3 regions of the Cellulomonas algicola genome follow, and region 2 is predicted to be linked to each of the others. Evidence: riboswitches for the same ligand, from Rfam matches in the RefSeq annotation. Region 2 holds a riboswitch; each other region holds the start of a gene.
What was found. Region 2 has a riboswitch for S-adenosylmethionine ahead of KOV94_RS12575 (methylenetetrahydrofolate reductase). Riboswitches for the same ligand answer to the same signal wherever they lie in the genome.
Positions count from the first base shown of each region.

Region 1: another riboswitch for S-adenosylmethionine. It lies ahead of KOV94_RS01645 (rhodanese-like domain-containing protein); the one in region 2 lies ahead of KOV94_RS12575 (methylenetetrahydrofolate reductase).
Region 3: another riboswitch for S-adenosylmethionine. It lies ahead of KOV94_RS14565 (ABC transporter permease); the one in region 2 lies ahead of KOV94_RS12575 (methylenetetrahydrofolate reductase).

Region 1 is NZ_JAHKSJ010000002.1:356,460-358,652, forward strand. It holds gene KOV94_RS01640 (O-succinylhomoserine sulfhydrylase) at 1-477, opposite strand, end outside; gene KOV94_RS01645 (rhodanese-like domain-containing protein) at 501-914, opposite strand; SAM riboswitch class I at 921-1,015, opposite strand; SAM riboswitch class IV at 1,136-1,250, shown strand; gene KOV94_RS01650 (aminotransferase class V-fold PLP-dependent enzyme) at 1,292-2,193, shown strand, end outside.
Region 2 is NZ_JAHKSJ010000015.1:106,029-108,221, reverse strand. It holds gene KOV94_RS12585 (DNA-3-methyladenine glycosylase I) at 1-222, shown strand, start outside; gene KOV94_RS12580 (hypothetical protein) at 444-659, shown strand; SAM riboswitch class I at 873-968, shown strand; gene KOV94_RS12575 (methylenetetrahydrofolate reductase) at 1,036-2,169, shown strand; gene metE (5-methyltetrahydropteroyltriglutamate--homocysteine S-methyltransferase) at 2,166-2,193, shown strand, end outside.
Region 3 is NZ_JAHKSJ010000017.1:268,188-270,380, reverse strand. It holds gene KOV94_RS14570 (NADPH-dependent oxidoreductase) at 49-870, opposite strand; SAM riboswitch class IV at 1,048-1,159, shown strand; gene KOV94_RS14565 (ABC transporter permease) at 1,234-2,193, shown strand, end outside.

The DNA of each region.
Region 1 (2,193 bases), on a different contig from region 2:
CGCCGGGGTCGACAGTGCCTCCTCCCACTGCGACAGGACGTGCCCGTCGACGTAGTCGGTGCGGACGCCCCACCTGGCGAGGATCTCGTCGAAGATCACGACGCTCGACCCGAAGAGCGCGCGGGCGGACACGATGCGCGAGCCCTGCTGGACGAGCGCGGCCAGGGCGGTGAAGACGGCGGACATGCCGGTCGCGGTCGCGTATGCGGCCTCGGCGCCGTCGAGCAGGCGCAGGCGCTCCTCGAACGTCGAGACCGTCGGGTTGGAGTAGCGCGAGTAGAGGAACCGGTCGACGTCGCCCGCGAACGCGGACTCGGCTTGCGCGGCGGAGTCGTACACGTACCCCTGGGTGAGGAAGAGGCCCTCGGACATCTCCTGGAACTCGGACCGCACGAGCCCGCCGCGGACGGCGAGCGTGTCGGGCCGCAGCGTCGAGCGGTCGACGGAGCGGTCGTCCCAGTCGCCGGGACCGGGCACGCGGCCCGGCACGCGGTCGGCGGTCACAGCGTCGTCCAGGGCAGTCCCTCGGCGCGCCACCCGACGTGCCCGCGCTGACCGTCGGGGCCGACGTCGCCCTCGAACCCGCGCAGCACGTTGTACGCGGGGCCGAACCCGGCGGCGGTCGCGGCCTGCGCGGCGGCGACCGAGCGGACCCCGGAGCGGCACAGGAAGACGACGGGCCGCTCGTCGCCGGGCGTCAGGCCCGCCTCGGCGAGCTCGTCGACGAACCGGGGGTTGAGGCCGTGCGGGGTCGTCCACTCGACGAGCGCCGCACGGCCGCCGATCTCGGTGGCGTCGGGCACGCCGATCAGCCGCCACTCGGCGTCGGTGCGCACGTCGACGAGCAGGGCGCGCTCGTCGGACGCGAGCAGGTCCCACGCCTGCTGCGGGGTCAGGTCACCGGCGTACGGCATCGCGATCCTCCATCGGTCCTGGCGGTAGCACCCTCGCCCGGCGGACCGGGGGGTTGCTGCGGCGTCGTCGAGCCAGATCTCTCGGCCGCTCTGGATGGTTGGCGCGATGCTACGCGCGCCGGCGGCCGACGCGCCAAGGAGTGGACACGCTGTCCCGTCATCCGAGACGGCCGACGTGTCCCGTTGACACATCACGGGCGCCGACGGAACCCTCGTCGTCAGGTCATGAGCGCCAGCGCGAAGCCCCGGCTCGCTGGCCGGCAACCCTCCTCCGCGGTGGGGTGCCCCGGGTGACGACCAGGCCGACCGCCGCCCGGCGGACGGCAAGCGCGGGGCCGGCCGTCGGTGCCGGGTCCCACGGACCCGTGAGGAGCACCATGTCCGTCATCGCCGAGACCACGTCCTGTGCCGAGGTCGACGCCCCGGTGTCGACCCGCGAGCCCGTCCCCGCCCTGCTGCCCGTCGTCGGCGGCGACACGACCGTCCCGCTCGTCGACGGCACCCAGCGGGTCTACGCCAACCTCGACTACGCCGCGAGCGCCCCCGCGCTCGAGTCCGTCGCCGCCCGCGTCACCGAGGTCCTGCCGCTGTACGCGTCGGTGCACCGCGGCGCCGGGTACCTGTCGCAGGTGTCCACGGCCCTCTACGAGTCGTCCCGGCAGAGCATCGCGCGGTTCGTCGACGCGCGCCCCGACGACGTCGCGATCATCACGCGCAACACGACCGACTCGCTCAACCTGCTCGCGGGTGTCGTCCCCGCCGGTGGCAAGGTCCTCGTCCTCGACGTCGAGCACCACGCCAACCTGCTGCCGTGGGTGCAGTCGTCGCAGCGGCACGGCAACACCACGACGATCCTCCCGATCGGCCGGACCGTCGCCGAGACCCTCGACGCGTTGCGCACCGAGCTCGCGACCCAGCCCTACGCGATCCTGACGATCACGGGCGCGTCCAACGTGACGGGCGAGTCGCTGCCGATCGAGGAGGTCGTGGCGCTCGCGCACGCCGAGGGCACCCGCGTCGCCGTCGACGGCGCGCAGCTCGTCCCGCACCGCGGCTTCTCGCTCGCCCGCACCGGCGCCGACTACGTCGCGTTCTCCGGCCACAAGACGTACGCGCCCTTCGGCGCGGGCGCGCTCGTCGGTCGCCGCGACTGGCTCGACACCGGCACGCCCTACCTGGCCGGTGGCGGCGCCGTGCGCGACGTGCGCGCCGACCGGACCGTCTGGCAGCCCGCCCCCGCGCGGCACGAGGCCGGGTCGCCCAACGTCATCGGCGCGAT
Region 2 (2,193 bases):
GTCCTGTGGTCCCACGCCCCCGACCGGGCCGACCACGTCCGGCCCGCGACCTGGACGGACGTGCCGGCCGTGACCGCGGAGTCCCGCGCGCTCGCGCGCGAGCTCAAGTCGCTCGGCTTCCGGTTCGTCGGACCCACGACCGCCTACGCCGCGATGCAGGCGTGCGGGCTGGTCGACGACCACCTCGCGACGTGCCCGTCGGTCGCGGTAGCGGTGGCGTGACGCGTCCGCGCTGCGTCGGCCACGGTGTTCACCGTGCGGAGAACGCCCGCCTACCAGCGCGGCGGACGCATCCCGGCGGCCGCGGACCATCGCAGCCGACGCATCCCAGCGGCCACCGACGACCGCTCGGCGCGGCGCCCGCGTGAGGCTGCTGCTCCCGTCGAGTGACGCCTCGGCACGCGCCTCCGACCCACTTTCGGGCGGAGGTTAGGATGCCCGGCATGACGGACACGACGGACCCCGACGGGCGGCTCGACGCCGTGCGTGCGGCTGCCGCCGCGATGTCCACGCCGTCGGACGTCGACGCCGAGGTGCTGGCCGCCGTCCAGGACGGTCTGCTCGGTGTCGTGGCGGGTTCGCCGACCTCCTGGTTCGACGTCCCGACGCAGCGCAGCCGGCTCCGGCCCGGTCACCTGACCCCGCGCCGCCGCCGCTGATCCGAGGACGGACCGGACGCCCCTCCGCCCCGCCCTCCTCAGCCCCTCGTCGGGCAACCGTCCGGCACCGCGCGGGATCGATCATCATCATCGACGGGCGACGGCTCGCGGCGGCCACGCAACCCGCGCGACGGACCACGTCGCGGGCGGACGTCGGTGTCTCACCGGTCGAGCAACGTTGCCCACCATGTGGTCGGCGGTCTAGCATCTCGACAACCATCCAGAGCGGCCGAGAGACCTGGCTCGACGACGCCGCAGCAACCCCCCTCCTGGCGAGGGTGTGGGTGCTTCCGCCAGGGTCGATGGAGTGAACGATGCCGCAGCACCCCGCGTGCCCCCGCGACCCCCGCGCGGGCCGACCGACACCGGTCGTCCGGTGAGCGCCCCCGTCGTGGACGCGGCCCCCGGCACAGTCGACGCGACCGGCACCGTCGCCGACGCCGGATCGCGTCGGACGACCGGCCCGCACGTGGTCCCCGACCGCCCGCTCGCCGCGATCGACCGGCCGACCGTGTCGTTCGAGCTGTTCCCGCCGCGCAACCCCGACGCCGCCCCGCGGCTCTGGGAGACGATCCAGCGGCTCGGCGAGGCGCACCCCGACTTCGTGTCGGTCACGTACGGCGCCTCGGGCCGCACGCGCGTCACGACCCGTGCGCTCGTCAGCCGGCTCCTGCGCGAGACGTCGCTCAACCCGATCGCGCACCTCACGTGCGTCGGCACGTCGCGCGACGAGATCACGGCCATCGTCGAGGAGTTCCTCGACGAAGGTGCGCGCTCCTTCCTGGCGCTGCGCGGCGACCCGCCCGCGGGGCAGGACGACTGGCAGCCGCACCCGGACGGCGTGAACACCGCGAGCGAGCTCGTGGAGCTGCTGCGCGAGATCGAGTCCCGCCGGTGCGCGGGCAGCCCGTCGCAGGCGGTCCGCGCCCGCGTCCGGCCGCTCTCGGTGGCCGTCGCGGCGTTCCCCCGGGGCAACGCGGCGACCGGCGGGACCCGCGCGCAGGACGTCGCGTCGCTGCTGGCCAAGCAGGAGGCCGGCGCGGACTTCGCGATCACGCAGGTCTTCTTCGACGCCGAGTCGTACCTCGGGCTCGTCGCCGAGGCGCACGACGCGGGCGTCACCATCCCGATCATCCCGGGCATCATCCCCAGCACGGACCCCGCACGGCTGCTCCGCGTGCAGGACCTCACGGGTGTGCCCGTCCCGCGCGACCTGCTCGACCTGCTCGGGTCCGCGGACGACGACCTCGAGCGGCACCGTCGCGGCATCCGCGCCGGCGTCGACCTCGTCCAGGGCGTGCTCGACGGCGGCGCCCCGGGCGTCCACCTCTACACGTTCAACCAGCACCACGCCGCGCTCGACCTGCTCGAAGGAGCAGGTCTGGACGGCGGGGCCCGCACCGGCCGCAGCGCCGTACCCGTCACGGCCCCCACCGCGACGACCCCCGGCACGCCCGGACCGACCACGACGGCACCCGACCCGACCCACGAGGGACAGACACCGCGATGACCACCACCCCCACGTTCCCCGCCG
Region 3 (2,193 bases), on a different contig from region 2:
ACGGGTCAGCGGGGTCGGCGTGGCCGGGCGCACGAACGGGCGGGCGGCTCAGCGCAGCGGGAAGCCGCGGTCGTGCAGGTGCTCGCGCAGCCGGTCGCGGCCGTTGAGCGCGTGCGGGCCGGACAGCCGGGCGAGCAGCCGCTCGACCCAGGAGTGCGCGAGGCCTTCGTCGGCGTAGAACGCACCGATGCGCCGCTCGTAGTCCTCGACCGCTTCGTGCGCGATCTCGTCGTAGACCTCGTGGTGCAGCACGGCCGACTGCGGGAGCCGCGGCTTGACGCGCGTGCCCTCGGCGGGGTCCGGGTGCCCGACGACGAGCCCGAAGGCCGGGAACGCGTGCGCCGGGAGCCGGAGCAGCGCGGACACCTCGGCCGGGTGGTTGCGCAGCGCCCCGATGTAGACGGTGCCGAGCCCGAGCGACTCGGCGGCGAGCGTCGCGTTCTGCGCGGCGAGCGCGGCGTCGACGAAGCCGACGACGGCCGTCTCGAGGTACTCGGCGCCCGCGGTGGGTGCCTCGTGCCGGGCCGCGACGGCGTGTGCGCGGGCGAGGTCGACCAGCCAGACGAGCAGGACGGGCGCCTGCACGACGTGCGCCTGCCCACCGGCGAGCTCGGCGAGGCGCGCTCGGGTCGCGGCGTCGCGGACGGCGACGACGCTCCAGAGCTGGAGGTTCGAGCTGGTGGCGGCGGACTGCGCGGCGGCGACGAGCGTCCGGATCGTCGCGTCGTCGACCTCGTCGGGCAGGTAGCGGCGGACGGAGCGGTGCGCGAGCTGCTGCTCGACGACCGGCGACGTGCGCAGGTCGACGGCGAGCGGCGCGGCGTACCGCTCGTGAGCGAGGCGAGCGGTGTCGCGGACGTCGATGCTCATGGGCGGCTCCTCGGTCGGTGCGTGGCTGCGCGCAGGGTCGACGCAGGACAGCCGGCAGTCAACGCCCGCGCGGGGTCGTCTCAGGCGGCGGGACGCACGTGAGACGCCGTGTCCGGATCGTGGGACACGCACGCCGGACCGTTGACCGCCCCCGGCCGCGTTCCTACGTTCCGGGCCGGTCACGAGACCCGACGACAAGCCCTGGCTGGTCGGGCAGCAACCCTCCGGACGTGGCGGGGTGCTCCAGGTGATGACCCGGCACGGCACCCCCGTCGTGCAAGCACGGACGACCGACGCGCGCACCGTCCCGCGCACCGAAGGAGCACCCATGACGCCCGCACCGCACGCCCCGGCGGTGACGCCGTGACGCGGTACCTCGCCCGCCGGCTCGGCCTCGCCGTGCTCGTGCTGTGGGCGGCGTACACCGTGTCCTTCGTCGTGCTCTACGCGCTCCCCGGCGACCCCGTGTCGATCATGTACGGCGGCGACTCGTCCGACGTGACCCCCGAGCAGCTCGACGCGCTGCGCGCCGAGTACGGGCTCGACCAGCCGCTGCCCGTGCAGTACCTGACGCAGCTGCTCGACGCGGTGCGCGGCGACCTCGGCACGTCCGTCGTGAGCAAGCAGCCGGTCACGACGCTCCTCGCCCAGGCGATCCCGCCCACCGCCGCGATCGCGGGGGCCGCGCTGCTGCTCGCGGTCGTCGGCGGCGGGACGCTCGCGGTCGTCGCGACCGCGACGCGCAACCGCGCGCTCGCGGGGTTCCTGCTGTCGCTGCCGCCGCTCGGTGTCGCGATCCCGTCGTTCTGGTTCGGCCTGACGCTCGTGCAGTGGTTCTCGTTCCAGCTGCCGATCTTCCCCGCGCTCGGCAACCAGGGGGCCGCGTCGATCGTGCTGCCCGCCGTGACGCTCGCGCTGCCGACGTCTGCGATCATCGCGCAGCTGTTGTCGCGCAGCCTCCTGCACACGCTGCGCGAGCCGTACGTCGACACCGCGGTCGCCAAGGGCGCGGGCCGGGTGCGCGTGCACCTGCGGCACGCGCTGCGCAACGCGGCCCTGCCCGCGCTCACCGCGACGGGTCTGGTCGTCGGAGGGCTGCTGTCCGGCGCGGTCGTGACCGAGACCGTGTTCTCCCGGGCCGGGCTCGGGCGCCTCACCGCGACGTCGGTCGCCTCGCAGGACATCCCCGTCGTGCAGGGCGTCGTGCTCGTCGCCGCGACGGTCTACGTGCTCACCCACCTGCTCGTCGACGTGGTCTACCCGCTGCTCGACCCGCGCATCGTGACGGGCGGTCGTGCGGCGGGCGTCACGCCCGAGCCCGAC